Regions from separate parts of the Limnohabitans sp. JirII-29 genome, predicted to be linked through region 1. Evidence: predicted binding sites of a transcription regulator. Region 1 holds the regulator's gene; each other region holds the start of a gene.
What was found. Region 1 encodes sigma-54, which starts transcription at its own class of promoters, with help from an activator protein. Its sites were predicted from a motif close to TGGCANGNAANCTGCTTT; they were not measured.
Positions count from the first base shown of each region.

Region 2: the regulator sigma-54 is predicted to act here: its motif matches at 2,441-2,458, upstream of B9Z39_RS15520 (urease subunit gamma).
Region 3: the regulator sigma-54 is predicted to act here: its motif matches at 2,257-2,274, upstream of B9Z39_RS08885 (TorF family putative porin).
Region 4: the regulator sigma-54 is predicted to act here: its motif matches at 1,820-1,837, upstream of B9Z39_RS08510 (ammonium transporter).

Region 1 covers NZ_NESB01000004.1:11,678-15,888, forward strand. The annotation lists gene B9Z39_RS07550 (class I SAM-dependent RNA methyltransferase) at 1-1,171, opposite strand, end outside; gene B9Z39_RS07555 (RNA polymerase factor sigma-54) at 1,231-2,793, opposite strand; gene lptB (LPS export ABC transporter ATP-binding protein) at 2,816-3,598, opposite strand; gene lptA (lipopolysaccharide transport periplasmic protein LptA) at 3,595-4,113, opposite strand.
Region 2 covers NZ_NESB01000012.1:29,318-33,528, forward strand. The annotation lists gene urtB (urea ABC transporter permease subunit UrtB) at 1-821, opposite strand, end outside; gene urtA (urea ABC transporter substrate-binding protein) at 885-2,156, opposite strand; gene B9Z39_RS15520 (urease subunit gamma) at 2,468-2,770, shown strand; gene B9Z39_RS17015 (hypothetical protein) at 2,813-2,980, shown strand; gene B9Z39_RS15525 (urease subunit beta) at 2,993-3,322, shown strand; gene ureC (urease subunit alpha) at 3,322-4,211, shown strand, end outside.
Region 3 covers NZ_NESB01000004.1:304,680-308,890, forward strand. The annotation lists gene metH (methionine synthase) at 1-41, shown strand, start outside; gene B9Z39_RS08875 (PsiF family protein) at 123-437, opposite strand; gene B9Z39_RS08880 (YifB family Mg chelatase-like AAA ATPase) at 560-2,107, opposite strand; gene B9Z39_RS08885 (TorF family putative porin) at 2,312-3,094, shown strand; gene glnK (P-II family nitrogen regulator) at 3,126-3,464, shown strand; gene B9Z39_RS08895 (ammonium transporter) at 3,502-4,211, shown strand, end outside.
Region 4 covers NZ_NESB01000004.1:213,228-217,438, forward strand. The annotation lists gene tkt (transketolase) at 1-293, shown strand, start outside; gene gap (type I glyceraldehyde-3-phosphate dehydrogenase) at 335-1,333, shown strand; gene B9Z39_RS08505 (TMEM165/GDT1 family protein) at 1,288-1,731, opposite strand; gene B9Z39_RS08510 (ammonium transporter) at 1,907-3,109, shown strand; gene B9Z39_RS08515 (RNA-binding protein) at 3,326-3,772, shown strand; gene lptC (LPS export ABC transporter periplasmic protein LptC) at 3,843-4,211, opposite strand, start outside.

The DNA.
Region 1 (4,211 bases):
TGGCAAGCTGGCTGAAAAAATCGCCCCCGTCTTCGGTTTGTGTGATCTCACGCGCGCCAAAGCGGGGGGTGTCTAGGCGCGCACCGTCGGGCGCTTCGTCGTCCATCACATCTTCATAGGGCGACACGTACTCGGTGGGCGGCGCATAACGGGCACGACGTGCGGCACCCGCAATACCCGCCGCCTCAATGCGTTCGCCGTACGGTGGGTTGACCAACATCACGCCGGGCAGGTCCGACGGCGGCATGCGTTGCAGCGCATCACCGCCGCGCAACTCCACCGCATGGGCCACACCGGCACGCTCGGCATTGCGCTGTGCAAAGTCGACCATGCGAAACGCCACATCGCTGCCAAACACGGGCGCACGCGGTGCGCACTGCTGGCCTCGCGCGTTTTCCAACAGGCCTTGCCAGACGTGTGGCTGAAACGGTACCAGCTTTTCAAAACCAAAGCGACGCATCGAGCCCGGCGCAATGTTGCACGCAATTTGCGCCGCCTCGATGGCGATGGTGCCGCTGCCGCAGCACGGGTCATACAAAGGCACGCCCTGCGCGCACCAGCCGTCGGGGTTGGCGGGTGTGCCATCGCCCTGGCTCCAGCCACTGGCCGCCAACATGGCTGCGGCCAAGGTTTCTTTCAAAGGTGCGTCGCCTTTGTCGGCGCGCCAGCCGCGTTTGAACAAGGGCTCGCCCGAGGTGTCGATGTAGAGGGTGAGCTCGTCGGTGGTCAGGTGGGCGTAGATGCGTGAATCGGGCCAACGGGTGTCCACATCGGGGCGGACACCGCTTTTGTTGCGGAAGCGGTCGGCCACCGCGTCTTTGATTTTGAGCGCGGCAAAGTTCAGGCTCTTGAGGGGGCTGTGCTGCGCGGTGATTTCGATCTTGAAGCTCTGTTTGGGCGTGAACCACAGCTCCCACGCCACGCTGGAGGCCGCGTTGTACAAGTCTTGTTCCGAGCGGTATTGGGTGTACGACAGCTCCACCAACACACGCTGGGCCAAACGGCTGTGCAGGTTGAGCAGCATGGCGTCACGCCACGAGCCGCGCACCATCACGCCGGCGCGAAAAGCACGCAAGTCGTCTGACCCGATGCCGGTGATGCGTTGCACCTCGGTGGCCAGATAAGTTTCAACGCCTGCGGCGCACGGTAAAAAGAGATGGAGTTGATTCATGGTGATCCGTTCAAAGCCAATCCGCCAGCACAAGCCTGACCGGTCAGCCGAGCTAGTGTTTACAGCGCTTTGCGCAACGTGGTCGGCGCAATCCGCAGCGCCTCGCGGTACTTGGCCACGGTGCGACGTGCGCACTCAATGCCTTGCTCTTTGAGCATCTCAGACAGCTGGTTGTCTGACAAGGGTTTTTTGGGGTTTTCGCTGGCCACGAATTGTTTGATGAGCGCGCGCACCGCCGTGCTGGACGCGTTGTTGCCGCTGTCTGTTTCGAGTCCTGAGCCAAAGAAGTACTTCAGCTCAAAGGTGCCAAACGGCGTGCTCATGTACTTGTTGGTGGTGACGCGGCTGATGGTGGACTCGTGCAGCCCCAGCTCTTCGGCAATCTCACGCAGCACCATCGGGCGCATGGCGAGTTCGCCGTGGATGAAAAAGTTTTTCTGTCGCTCGGCAATGGCGTTGCTCACCCGCAAGATGGTGTCAAAGCGCTGTTGGATGTTTTTGATGAACCAGCGCGCCTCTTGCAGGCGTTGCTGCAAGCCCTGGTGCGCCTCGCCCTTGCCGCCCTTCAAGGCGTTGGCATAAATGTCGTGCACCCGCAGACGTGGCATCACATCGGGGTTGAGCATGACGCGAAACTTGGGCGTGACCGATTTGCCAATGCGCGTGACCAGCACATCGGGCACCACCACATGGCGTTCCACGTCGGCAAAACGTCGGCCTGGTTTGGGTTCGAGTCGGGCAATCAGCGGAATAGCGGCCTTGATGTGCGCCTCGCTGTCGCCCAGCGCCAGCATCAAACGCTTGATGTCGCGCTTGGCGAGCAACTCCAGCGGCTGCTGGCACATGCGCAGAGCCACATCGCACACCATTTGCGCTTCTTCGCCCTTGGGTTTCAAAGCCTTGATTTGCAAGCACAGGCATTCGGCCAAATCGCGGGCGCCCACGCCCACAGGCTCCAGGCTTTGCAGCAAATGCAAGGCCACTTGAAAGCGGTGTTCCAACTCTTCCAACTGCTCTTCGTCGTCGCCTGCCAGGCCCTCGGCCAGGCTGCGCAGCGAGTCTTCCAGGTAGCCATCGTCGTTGAGGTTTTCAATCAGGTAACGCAGGGCCGAGCGGTCGGTCTCGCTCAGGCGCAAGGACAAGGCCTGGCGATGCAAATGCGCGGTCAACGATTCTTGGCTGCGGGCCAACTCGGTGGCATCTGCCGCATCGTCGCCGCCGGTGTTGTTGTGCGCGGGGGCGTCGCCGCCCCACTCGGAGTCATCGGCGGAGAACTCCACGCTGCCGTCCCCCTCCCAGCTCTCAGCCACGCCGTCCACGCTGGGTTCTGTGTCGCTGGCGGTGTTGTCGACCGAAATTTCAGACACGGTGTTGTCCATCGCGGCCATCTCGCGCGCTGGCTCTGCATCGTCCGCATGTGCGGGCGTGTCGGCCTGGGCCACGCCAAATTCTTCGCGTGGTGCCTCTTCAAATTCTTTGTCGAGAAACGGGTTCTCGTCGAGCATCTGCTCAATCTCTTGGCTCAACTCCAGCGTGGACAGCTGCAACAGACGGATCGACTGCTGCAGCTGCGGCGTCAGGGCCAGATGCTGGGAGACGCGTAGGGAGAGGCCTTGCTTCATAGGGTAGGTGCGAGGGCCATGGCTACATGCGGAAGTGTTCGCCAAGATAGACGCGACGCACATCGGCGTTCTCGACAATCTCGGTGGGCGTGCCTTGGGCCAGCACACGGCCTTCGCTGATGATGCAGGCGTGGTCGCAAATGCCCAGCGTCTCGCGCACGTTGTGGTCGGTGATCAACACCCCCATGCCACGTGCTTTCAAAAAACCAATGATGCGTTGAATTTCAATCACGGCAATCGGATCGATGCCGGCAAATGGCTCATCGAGCAAGATAAAACGCGGCTGAGTGGCCAAGGCACGGGCAATTTCGACCCGGCGACGCTCGCCACCCGACAAGGCCACGGAGGGCGACATGCGCAAATGCTCGACTCGCAACTCTTGCAGCAAGGCGGTCAGGCGACGGTCGATCTCACCCTCGGTCAGCGGGGCACCGTGGTCATCGCGTTGCAACTCCAGCACCGCGCGCACGTTGTCTTGCACATTGAGCTTGCGAAAAATCGAGGCCTCTTGCGGCAAATAGCTCAAGCCCAAACGCGAACGACTGTGAATCGGCAAATGGGTGATGGGCTGGCCGTCGATGGTGATGCTGCCCGCATCGGCCCGCACCAGGCCCACGATCATGTAAAACGAGGTCGTTTTGCCCGCGCCATTGGGGCCCAACAAGCCCACCACTTCGCCTTTTTTCACGGAGATGGACACATCGTGCACCACCTTGCGGCTGCCGTAGGCTTTTTGCAAATGCAAGGCCTCCAGGCAACTCACCGAAGTATCCGTAAAAGGCGTGGTGGAAAGTGTCTCGGTCACTTGTTGTCCGTCGTTGTGCTGCGCGGCGCCAAGGTGGCACGGACCCGACCTCCGGTGGACTTACCCGTCTCACCGGCCTTTTGGCCGTCGATGGTGAACACGTCCGTGAGGTTGTTGTAGACGATGCGCTTGCCCGTCATTTGGTCGGCCAGCACAGCGCCACGGTAGCGGCGCACTTCGGCTTGGTCGCTCATGATGACTTGGTCGGCGCGTCCGTCGTAGTCAATGCGCAGGCCTTCGCCTTCCATGTACTCATCCAGGCCTTCACGCTTTTGACGGAAAAAAGCGCGCTTGTTGGGCTCGGGCAAGATCAGACCAAATTGGTAACCATCCGCATCCTGACGAATCTCAATGCGCTCACCGCGCATGACCATGGTGCCCTTGGTCAAGACCGCACGGCCTTTGAAGACGCTGATTTGCTTGAGCTCGTCGTGCACCAGGCTGTCAGCCTCGATGTTGAGCGGTTTGTCTTTGTCGGCTTTTTCCGCGTGCGCTGCCGCCGGCAAGACGGCCAAGAGCAAAACCAACGAAAAAGAAGCGAATGAAGTCAAGGCACGAATATTGCTGTTATTTAACGTGGGATTCTAACCACCCACAACACCCGGCCTTGATG
Region 2 (4,211 bases), on a different contig from region 1:
GTGGCATACGCGCCAATCATCATCAGCTCACCGTGGGCCATGTTGATCACGCCCATCAAACCGTAGGTGATGGCCAGCCCCAAGGCCACCAGCAACAAAATAGAACCCAGGCTGATGCCGGTGAACAAAGCACCCAGCTTCTCGCCCCAATTCAACGCCGATTGGATGGTGCGCAACGACGACTCCAATTGCGCGCGCACTTGCTTGTCGTCTTCTTGGCTCAAGCGCTGGTTGAGCAGCAACTGGGTGTCTGGGGTTTGGCTCTCGGCCAAGGCCTTGGCAGACGCCAAGCGCTCAGCCACCTTCTCGCTGTTGAGCAGCACAGCGGCACGGGCCAACAACATTTGTGTTTTGACCTTGGCATCGGCTTCAGCGCCCAAGGCTTTTTCCAACATGGCCAGCTTGGTCGGGTCTGGCTCTTTGAGCAAAGCATTCACCGCAGCCAAGCGCTTGGCCGCGTCGGGGCTGAGCAACTGCAAGGCCGCCAAGGCGGAGTCCACCTCGCCGCGCATGCGGTTGTTGTTGATCACATCCTCCGCGCCCTCGGGCAAAGCCATGGTGTTGCCGGTCACCGGATCTGTGGCTTGGCCATCGCGCACCACCAACACCTGAGCGCCATGGAGCTTGACCGCATCGTCGGCCATGGCCTGCAAGAAAGCAGCTGTTTTTTCATCGGGCGAGGCCAAGGCCTGCTGCAACGCGGTGATGCGTGCATCCGTCTCGCCCACTGTCAAGGCACGTGCCTGCTCTGCGGTCAACGCATGGGCATGCGCCCCCCACAGCAGTCCACAGGCAATTCCCAAAAAGGCCAATCGATTCATCGACATTCCAGTAAAAAAGGGGAGAGCAGCGCCCTCCCCCAAAGTTCATCCCTAGGAAAACGCTTACTTCTTCACAGGTTCATCAGGCTTCTTGTCGTTGCCTTCAATGAACGGGCTCCATGGCTTGGCCTTGACAGGACCGGGTGTCTTCCACACCACGTTGAATTGGCCATCGGCCTTGATCTCGCCAATGAACACCGACTTGTGCAAGTGGTGGTTCTTCTCATCCATCTTGCTGGTGATGCCGCTCGGTGCCGTGAAGGTCTGACCCGCCATCGCCGCAATCACCTTGTCCACATCGGTGCTCTTGGCCTTCTCGACCGCTTGCTTCCACATGTTGATGCCGATGTAGGTGGCTTCCATCGGGTCGTTGGTCAGTGGCTTGTCCTTGTGACCCGCGATGTTGTGCGCCTTGGCATACGCAGCCCACTTCTTGATGAAGGCGTCGTTGGTCGGGTTCTTGATGCTCATGAAGTAGTTCCATGCCGCCAAGTGGCCCACCAGAGGCTTGGTGTCCACACCACGCAGCTCTTCTTCGCCCACACTGAATGCCACCACGGGCACGTCTTTGGCCTTCAAGCCTGCGTTGCCCAGTTCTTTGTAGAACGGCACGTTGGAGTCACCGTTGATGGTGGACACCACGGCGGTCTTGCCACCGGCTGAGAATTTCTTGATGTCGGCCACGATGGTTTGGTAGTCGCTGTGGCCAAACGGGGTGTACTTTTCGTCGATGTCAGACTCTTTCACGCCCTTGCTCTTGAGATAAGCGCGCAAGATTTTGTTGGTGGTGCGGGGGTACACATAGTCGGTACCCAGCAAGACCCAGCGCTTGGCAGCACCACCGTCTTTGCTCATCAAATAGTCCACGGCAGGGATGGCTTGTTGGTTCGGGGCAGCACCCGTGTAGAACACGTTTTTGCTCAGCTCTTCACCTTCGTATTGCACGGGGTAGAACAGCAAACCGTTGAGCTCTTCAACCACGGGCAACACCGACTTGCGCGACACGGAGGTCCAGCAACCAAACATCACGGCCACTTTGTCTTGGGTCAGCAACTGCTTGGTTTTTTCTGCAAACAAAGGCCAGTTGGAGGCGGGGTCGACCACCACGGGTTCGAGCTTTTTGCCCAGCACGCCGCCTTTGGCGTTGATTTCGTCAATCGCCATCAAGACGGTGTCTTTGAGCACGGTCTCCGAGATGGCCATGGTGCCCGACAGGCTGTGCAGCACGCCCACCTTGATGGTGTCTGCGGCAAAGGCTTGCGGCACAACGGCAAACGATCCCACCGACAGCGCTGCGGCTGCGGCCAGGGCCTTGAGGTTTCCTCGACGATTCATCATGGGGTTCACTCCAAATTAGAAAGTTCATCACGCGGGACCAACTCGACGCGCTCTTTCACCTTTTGCAAAGCCCGTGCCAGCACACTTTTTCCCTAAAGAAAATTCCAACTTCTATAAAGAGCCGGCTTCATTCCCACACAGCTCGGTGATGCGCACCAAGTTCGACCGCCACACCCCCTTTCAAACAGTCAACGCACAGATTGGGTGCATCCTATGACGCACCATGTCGGACTTTTCGCACCAAAGCATGCACATTTGCGTCACAACTCAGACGGACAATAGGGCACACAAGTTGCAAGGAAAAAACCATGGAACTCACACCTCGCGAAAAAGACAAACTCCTGATCTTCACCGCCGCGCTGCTGGCTGAACGGCGCCAAGCACGCGGCTTGAAACTCAACTACCCCGAAGCCGTGGCCCTGATCAGTGCCGCCGTGATGGAGGGCGCACGCGACGGCAAAACCGTGGCTCAACTCATGAGTGAAGGCCGCAGCGTCTTGACCCGTGCCGACGTGATGGACGGTGTGGCCGAGATGATTCCTGACATACAGGTGGAAGCCACCTTCCCCGACGGCACCAAGCTGGTGACCGTGCACCAACCCATTCTTTGACCTTGTTTTTTGCTGCGTGTCACACGCTGTGGAGCTGCCCCCATGAACAAACTTCTTTCTCTGCTGAGCGCACTCAGCCTCAACGCCTGGGCCCATGAAGGCCATGGCATCGAAGGCGCATCGCACTACCACGCCACCGATGTGGTGGGCTTTGTGGCAGCTGCCGCTGTCGCTGCTTTGCTGTGGTGGTTCACGGGCCGTGGCAAATAAAGCGAGGCGCACATGACACCCGGAGAACTCTTCATCGATGAGGGCGAACACACGCTCAACCCCGGACGGCGCACGCTGACCTTGGTGGTGCAAAACACCGGCGACCGCCCTATCCAAGTGGGCTCGCACTACCACTTTGCCGAAACCAATGGCGCCTTGGGCTTTGACCGCACGGCGGCACATGGCATGCGCCTGAACATTGCCTCGGGCACTGCGGTGCGCTTCGAGCCTGGTCAACAGCGCACGGTGGAGTTGGTCGATCTGGGCGGTGACCGCCAAGTGTTTGGTTTTCGCGGCTTGGTCAACGGCGCTGTTGACGCCCCTGTCAAAGGACAACACTGATGGCAACGATTGGCAAACGCGCTTACGCGGAAATGTTTGGCCCCACCGTGGGCGACCGGGTTCGTCTGGCTGACACCGATTTGGTGATTGAAGTCGAACAAGACTTCACCCTGCGCGCTGGTGGTTATGGCGAAGAAGTTAAATTTGGCGGCGGCAAAACCATCCGCGACGGCATGGCTCAAAGCCAACGCACACGCGATGGCACAGGCTCAGGCCCGCAAGCTGGCGGCGCGGTGGACACCGTGCTCACCAACGCGCTGATCCTGGACCACTGGGGCATCGTCAAAGCCGACATTGGCCTCAAGGGTGGGCGCATCGTGGCCATTGGCAAAGCCGGCAACCCCGACACCCAAGCCGGTGTGGACATCGTGATTGGCCCGGGCACAGAAGTCATCAGCTGCGAGGGCAACATCGTCACAGCGGGCGGCATCGACACCCACATCCACTTCATCGCGCCACAGCAAATTGAAGAAGCGCTGACCAGCGGTGTCACCACCATGATCGGCGGCGGCACCGGCCCGGCCACCGGCACCTTTGCCACCACCTGCACACCCGGGGCCTGGAACCTGGAGCGCATGCTGCAAGCCGCCGACGCCTTTCCCATGAACTTGGGCTTTTTGGGCAAGGGCAACGCGGCCCTGCCCGACGCCTTGCACGAACAAATCAACGCCGGGGCCATTGGCCTCAAGCTGCACGAAGACTGGGGCACCACACCGGCGGCCATTGACAACTGCCTGAACGTGGCCGAGGCCACCGACACCCAAGTGGCCATCCACACCGACACCCTCAACGAATCGGGCTTTGTGGAAGACACCGTGGCCGCGTTCAAAGGCCGCACCATCCACACCTTCCACACCGAAGGTGCGGGCGGTGGCCATGCGCCCGATAT
Region 3 (4,211 bases), 290 kb from region 1:
CGGTCAAAGACCTGACGCGTTTGTTGGCACCTAATTTGTAAACAGCGGCGACGTTTGCGACACGTTTGCAAAACACAAAGGGCGCTCCTCGGAGCGCCCTTTGTGTTGGGGAGCATGGTGCGTCAAGCCTTGAGGCAAGCACTCATTTTTTGTTTGCGCTCGTCGCCTTTGAGTCCTGCGGCTTCTTCGTTGCAGCGCTTCATTTTGTTTTGTTGTGAGCCAGTGCCTTTGGACTTGGCTGTTTCTGTGTCGGCAGCAGGCGCTTTGGCGCTCAGGCACTCCTTCATGAAGGCTTTGCGCTCGTCGCCTTTCTTGCCTTCGGCGCTCTTGTTACAAGTGGCCATCTTGGTTTGCTGGGTCGGTTTGTCGCCTTCGGCGCGTGCGGTGTTGAAAGCCAAGGCGCACGCCAAGCTGGTCCATGCCAAAAGTTTGTTCATCGTGTTTCTCCGTTGTGTGAAAGTGAAGCCCTCATGCAACCGCAGCGAGGGTCGATAAATTCGATCACGCACAACCCAAACGGGAACACATCGCACACAGATAAAAAGTGAGCCATACCTTCTCAGTGCGTGGACAGAACCCGTCTGTATTGCACCGCTTCTGCCACATGCGCGGTATGGACGGCATCGCTCTCGGCCAAGTCGGCGATGGTGCGCGCCACACGCAGCACGCGGTGGGTGCTGCGGCTTGACCAGCCGAGTTTGGTGGCGGCATGGTTCAGAAACTGTGTGGCGGCTGTGTCGAGACGCAGGTGGGTCTCAAGCGCTTGCCCATGCAGGGCCTGGTTGGGCACGCCTTGTCTGGCCATGGCTCGGGCGTGGGCGCTTAAGCAACGCATACGAACTTGCACGGTTGGTTCGCTGGCGCCTGATTGCAGCAACACATGAGGGGTCAGTGCCGGGACTTCAACTTGTAGGTCTATGCGGTCTAGCAGCGGGCCGCTGAGTTTGGCTTGGTAACGCGCGACTTGGTCTGGCGTGCAGCGGCAGGCCTTGATGGCTGAGCCCAAGTGGCCGCATGGGCAAGGGTTCATCGCAGCAATCAACTGAAACTGCGCCGGAAACTCCGCTTGCGTGGCTGCACGTGACAAGGTGATGTGCCCGCTCTCTAGTGGCTCACGCAGTGCTTCGAGTGCGCGCCTGGGAAACTCGGGCAGCTCATCCAAAAACAACACACCGTGGTGTGCGAGCGAGATTTCGCCGGGACGTGGTGGCGTGCCTCCGCCGACCAGCGCAACGGAGGTGGCGGTGTGGTGTGGACTGCGCGTGGGGCGTTGCATCCACTGCGACAACGCAAACCGACCCGCCAAGCTGGCAATGGCGGCACTCTCTAAGGCTTCGTCCAAGCTCATGTCTGGTAACAACGCGGCAAAGCGCTGCGCGAGCATGGATTTGCCCGAGCCCGGGGGACCGACAAACAGCAGCGAATGACCGCCTGCGGCGGCGATTTCAAGCGCACGTCTGGGGACGGCTTGACCTTTGACATCGGCCAGATCAGCACCGTCATGGGGCCGTGAGCCGTTCTTTGGTGCAGGCGATAACCGAGCCCAGCCCATTCCATCGATGGCGAGCGTTTGCGCTAGATCTGTCTCTGGTTTGGCAAAGTGCGCGACCACATCTTTCAAATGGTGCGCACAGTACACCTCCGCGGTGGGAACCAAAGCCGCTTCTTCGGCGCTGGTGCGTGGCAGCACCAGGCGTGTGCGTACCCCTGCGCCATGCAAAGCCAGTCCCATGGCCAAGGCGCCGCGTACTGGGCGCAGCTCACCCGAAAGCGATAACTCGCCTGCAAACTCGTGCAGTGCCAAAGCCTCAGCATCCAATTGCCCATGAGCGGCCAAGATGCCGAGCGCGATGGGCAAATCGAAGCGCCCCGAATCTTTGGGCAGATCAGCAGGGGCCAAATTGACCGTGATGCGCTTGTTGCTGGGGAAGTCGAGCCCCGAATTCTGAATGGCGCAGCGCACCCGTTCACGTGCCTCTTTGACCTCGGTGTCGGCCAAGCCCACCAGTGTGAAGCTGGGCAATCCATTGGCCAGATGCACCTCGACCGTCACGGCAGGAGCACGCAACCCCAACAGCGCACGGCTGTGAATCAAAGCAAGTGTCATATATCTCCCGTGTGATTGAGCCCCAATGCAGGGCAAGCAAGGCGAAGGTGCGCACCAAATATGTGCGCCAAAATGGTTCTGTGTTCAGACTACCGCATCACTTTGGGGGGTTGTGTAGGTGCGATAAACACTTTTGTTTACTCCTTCCCTGGCACGGACCCTGCTAACTGAACATGTACCCAATCTTTTTCATGGAGAAAACAAATGAACATCAAGTCCAAACTTCTGCTGGCCCTCTTGGCCACCTCTTCGGCTGCTTTTGCTCAGACAGCACCTGCTGCGCCTGAGTCGACCTTGGGCTACAACGTGGGTGTGGCGAGCGAGTACCGCTACCGCGGCATTGCACAAACGCACGGCCAACCTGCGCTGCAAGGTGGCGTGGATTACGCGAACACCAATGGCTTTTACCTGGGGGCTTGGGCTTCAACCATTCGTTGGATCAAAGACAACAGCACGGCAGCCAGCCCTGTCAAAGGTCCCGTTGAAATCGATCTGTACGGTGGCTACAAAGGTGAAGCAGCTGGTTTGGCTTATGACGTGGGTTATCTGCGCTACCAATACCAGGGCAATACGTTGAAAAACACTGGAACAGGCACGACGTGGACCAATGCCAACACCGACGAAATTTATGGTGCCGTCACTGCTGGCGCTTACACAGCCAAGTACTCTTACTCTTTGTCTGATTTGTTCGGCAACATCAATTCCAAGGGCAGCACTTACATTGACTTGAGCGCCACCTTTGACCTGGGTGACGGCTACTCGCTGGTTCCCCACGCTGGTCGCCAGGTGGTGAAGAACACCGCTGCTGCCAATTACACAGATGTGGCGTTGACTTTGAACAAAGATCTGGGTGACGGCTTGTCTGCCAGTGCATCTGCAATCAGCACGAACGGTAATGGCGCTTCGGGTGGCTTCTACAGTAGCCCTTACCAGTCCTTCAACCAAGCCAAGAGCACTGTTGTCCTTGGCGTGAAATACAGCTTCTAAACCAAGCTCGTCGTCTTCTCTAGGAGCAACCATGAAACTCATCACCGCCATCATCAAACCTTTCAAGTTGGACGAGGTTCGCGAAGCCTTGTCGCAAATTGGGGTTCAAGGCATCACTGTCACAGAAGTCAAAGGCTTTGGCCGTCAGAAAGGCCATACCGAGTTGTATCGCGGTGCCGAGTACGTGGTTGACTTCTTGCCTAAGGTCAAGATTGAAGCCGCTGTGGCTTCAGAACAAGTCGACCGCGCCATCGAAGCCATTGAGGGTTCTGCCCGCACCGGCAAGATTGGCGACGGCAAGATTTTTGTCTACGACCTCGAACAAGTGGTTCGCATTCGCACCGGTGAAACCGGTCCCGAAGCCCTTTGATCGTGTCGCACAGACGCCCTTTTTGAAAGACCCCATCATGAAAAAACTGCTTGCCTCCCTCGCCCTCGGGCTAGGCCTGCTGCTCGGCGGCTCTGCCGTCATGGCGCAGACCGCAGCGCCCGCTGCTCCTGTTGCTGAAGCCAAGGCCACTGCGCCAGCTGCTGCTGCTGCAGCCGCCGCACCTGCTGCTGCCGAAGCTGCTCCAGCTCCCGTGCCTAACAAAGGCGATACCGCTTGGATGACCGTGGCCACTGTGCTCGTGATTCTGATGACCATCCCTGGTCTGGCCTTGTTCTACGGCGGTTTGGTCCGCAGCAAGAACATGCTGTCCGTGTTGATGCAGGTGTTTGTCGTGACCTCCTTGATTTATGTCTTGTGGGTGATCTACGGCTACTCCATGACCTTCTCGGCGGGTAATCCGTTCATTGGTGGACTGGACAAGTTGTTCTTCAAAGGCATCACGCCTGACTCCATTGCTGCCACGTTCAGCAAAGGTGTGGTGATTCCCGAGTTGACCTTCGCTGCCTTCCAAGCCACGTTTGCTGCCATCACTTGTACCTTGATCGTGGGTGCTTTCGCTGAGCGCGCTCGCTTCTCTGCGGTGTTGTTGTTCTGCGCTTTGTGGTTCACCTTCAGCTACATGCCTGTGGCCCACATGGTTTGGTATTGGGACGGCCCTGACGCCATCACCGACGCTGCTTCTTTGGAAACTGTCACAGCTGCCGCAGGTTGGTTGTGGGCCAAGGG
Region 4 (4,211 bases), 200 kb from region 1:
AAGCCCAAGCGCTGCTGGCCGAGAAAAAGATCGCCGTGCGCGTGGTGTCTGTGCCCAGCACCACCACCTTTGATCGTCAAAGTGTGGCGTACAAATCGGCGGTCTTGCCAGCGGGCATCCCACGCATTGCCGTGGAGATGGGCTCGACCGACGGCTGGTGGAAATATGGTGTCTCCGCGGTGGTGGGCATCGACACTTACGGCGAGTCCGCGCCTGCACCGGTGCTGTTCAAGCACTTTGGCTTCACCCCCGAGAACGTGGCCGAGACGGTGCAAGCCGTGCTGGCCAAGTAACTGTTTCACTGCTTCATTTTTAACTTTAGAAGGGTAATTTCATGGCTATCAAGATCGGTATCAACGGCTTCGGTCGTATCGGACGCATGGTGTTTCGCGCCGCTGTACAGAACTTCAACGACATCGAAGTGGTTGGCATCAACGACTTGCTGGAACCCGATTACTTGGCATACATGCTCAAGTACGACAGCGTGCATGGCCGCTTCAAAGGTGAGGTGTCTGTGGACGGTGGCAACCTGGTGGTCAATGGCAAAAAGATTCGACTGACCCAAGAACGTGATCCGTCGGCTTTGAAGTGGAACGAGATCGGTGCTGACATCGTGATTGAAGCCACTGGTTTGTTCTTGGACAAGCCCACGGCCGAGAAACACTTGGCGGCAGGTGCCAAGAAAGTGTTGCTGTCAGCGCCTTCCAAAGACGACACCCCCATGTTTGTGTACGGTGTGAACCACACCACGTATGCGGGCCAAGCCATCGTGTCTAACGCTTCTTGCACCACCAACTGCTTGGCACCTGTGGCCAAAGTGTTGAACGACAAATGGGGTATCAAGCGCGGCCTGATGACCACCGTGCACGCAGCCACCGCCACCCAAAAAACCGTGGACGGCCCGTCCAACAAAGACTGGCGCGGTGGCCGTGGCATCTTGGAAAACATCATCCCCTCCAGCACTGGCGCCGCCAAGGCGGTGGGCGTGGTAATTCCAGAGCTGAACAAAAAGCTCACTGGCATGTCCTTCCGCGTGCCAACCTCTGACGTGTCGGTGGTGGACTTGACGGTTGAATTGAACAAAGAAGCCAGCTACGCTGAAATCTGCGCCGAAATGAAAGCACAAAGCCAGGGCGCCTTGAAAGGCGTGTTGGGTTACACGGAAGACAAAGTGGTTGCCACGGACTTCCGCGGCGAGCCATGCACCAGCGTGTTTGACGCAGATGCCGGCATTGCACTGGATAGCACCTTCGTGAAAATCGTGTCTTGGTACGACAACGAGTGGGGCTACTCGAACAAGTGTTTGGAGATGGTTCGCGTCATCGCCAAGTAATACGGCAAGCCCAAGGCACTCGAGGTGCCTTGAGCATCCAGCGCCCGGGCTTGAATGCTGCGGGCGTTTTTTATGCCACAACCAGTATGGCCCACACCGAGCGCCGCAAATATGGCGACGGGCATGGTGTGAACAAGCTTCATGGGAATGCGGTCTGCCAATCTATTCCCCAAAAACACGGCGGGTACGTCTGCAATCAGCATGCCTAGCGTGGACCCCATCACCACCAGGAGTGGATCGCCATAGTGAACCGCCATGGCCACCGTCGCGATTTGGGTTTTGTCTCCCATCTCCGCCAGAAAAAACGTGACAAAAGTCGCCCCGACCACACCAAAACGTTGTGCAATCTGCGTTTCTTCCTCTTCGATTTTGTCCGGAATCAACGTCCAAATGGCCATGCCAATATGAAGATGCGATCTATCTACGTATACGAAAAATCTATTCTTGTGAAAAATTTCGCCCCAAAACCGTGATGGGCTACTTGTTTGGTGCGTTTATTGCTTGCATATGGTGCGCTTTGTAAAAAAAGCACCGACTCGCACCAAACAAGTTCAACCCATCAAGGATTTATTCATGGACGCACTTAAACAGGGCGCAGATGCACTGTTCATCCTCCTCGGAGCCATCATGGTGCTGGCAATGCATGCCGGCTTTGCTTTCTTAGAACTAGGCACCGTTCGCAAAAAAAACCAGGTCAATGCTTTGGTGAAAATTTTGGTGGACTTTTGCGTATCGACCGTCGCTTATTTTGTGGTCGGTTACGGCGTAGCCTATGGCACGAGTTTCATGGTGGGAGCCGAAACACTAGCGGCCAAAAATGGCTACGAACTCGTGAAGTTCTTCTTTTTGTTGACTTTCGCTGCTGCCATTCCTGCGATTATTTCTGGCGGCATTGCTGAGCGCGCCAAGTTTTGGCCACAGCTTATTGCCACCGCCGTGATCGTCGGTTTTATTTATCCCTTTTATGAAGGCATTGCCTGGAATCAACATTTCGGTGTTCAGGCTTGGCTCAAAACCAGCACCGGTGAAGAGTTCCATGATTTCGCAGGCTCCGTGGTTGTGCATGCCTTGGGGGGCTGGATTGCTTTACCCGCCGTGTTATTACTAGGCGCACGCAGCAACCGTTACCGCAAAGACGGGGCTGTCTCTGCCCATCCACCTTCAAGCATCCCCTTTCTCGCCTTAGGCGCATGGATTTTGATCGTGGGCTGGTTTGGATTCAACGTGATGAGCGCTCAAACGCTAGACAAAATTTCTGGTTTGGTGGCGGTAAATTCACTGATGGCCATGGTCGGCGGCACTTTGGTTGCTCTGCTGTTGGGTAAAAACGATCCTGGCTTCGTGCACAACGGCCCACTTGCCGGTTTGGTCGCTGTTTGCGCTGGCTCTGATGTGATGCACCCGATGGGCGCTTTGGTGGTTGGCGCTGTGGCTGGGGCCATTTTTGTGGTCATGTTCACGCTGACACAAAATAAATGGCGTATTGACGATGTGTTGGGAGTCTGGCCTTTGCACGGTTTGTGTGGCACCTGGGGCGGCATTGCCGCTGGCATTTTTGGCACCACAACGCTCGGCGGCCTAGGTGGGGTGAGCTTGTCGGCCCAGTTGGCAGGTACGGCATTGGGGGTTTGCTGGGCCTTGATTGGGGGCTTTGTGGTTTACGGTATTTTGAAAATATCCCTTGGTTTGCGGCTGAGCCAAGAGGAAGAATTTGAAGGAGCCGATTTGACAATTCACAAGATCAGCGGAACACCCGAACGAGAAGTGAGCTGGTAAGCCGCATGAATTGTGGTTTTTCACGCATGAATTCTTTCAAATACAGGTAAACGCTTGGTTTTTCTGCTCACTTGTGCTCCATAATGGTCTTTGCTGGGTTGGCGCTCGCGCCAGCACAGTGTGTTTGGTGATCGGTCAGTTTCGCGCCACCGCTTTGGTTGCGTTGTGCATTCGGGACTCCATCGCTTGTTTTTTGTGTTTTAAGGAGTCCCTTTCATGGGCAATAAACTGTACGTCGGCAATTTGCCGTATTCGGTACGCGACAGCGATCTTGAGCAGTCTTTCGGACAGTTCGGTACTGTGACCAGCGCCAAAGTCATGATGGAGCGCGACACTGGTCGTTCCAAAGGTTTTGGTTTTGTGGAAATGGGCAGCGACGCCGAAGCACAAGCCGCTGTTGAAGGCATGAACGGCGCACCTTTGGGTGGTCGTAGCCTGGTTGTCAACGAAGCACGCCCCATGGAGGCACGTCCTCCACGTACCGGCGGCGGTAGCTACGGTGGTGGTGGCGGTGGCGGCTACGGTGGTGGCGGTCGCGAAGGTGGTGGCGGCGGCGGTTTCCGTAGCCCCTACGGTGGCGGCGGTCGCGAAGGCGGCGGCGGTGGTCGCAGTGGCGGCGGCGGTGGTCGCGGCGGCTTTGGCGGCGGCGGCAACAGCTACTAATCTGCCCAGCTCACGCTGAAGCAAATCAAAAGGCTCCCTCGGGAGCCTTTTTGCTGTCTACTCACACGCCTTAGGGTTTGCTTTTACGCGGCAATATCGTGCCATGCACACGACCGCCCAGTTGCATCAAGCGGTCCATGTTGTCGTAATCCATGTGATCAGCCGTGAATCGTTCGCCATCGCCCCTAAGCAGCTCCACGGGTAAATGCGTTCGGATTTTTTCTGTATTGGGAAACAAGTGTAAAAACTCACTGCGCAATTCGCTACGCGGCCATATCTCACCCCGTGCACTTTGAGCAGCCTCTCGGATCAATACTGTTTTCTCAAACAGCTGAATTTCTGAGCCATCGGCATTGATCACGGCACGCGTAGCACGCGCCGTGGTGATACGACCCTCTCTAGAGATCGCACGAATACGTGGCTGGTCTATTTCAAGAGT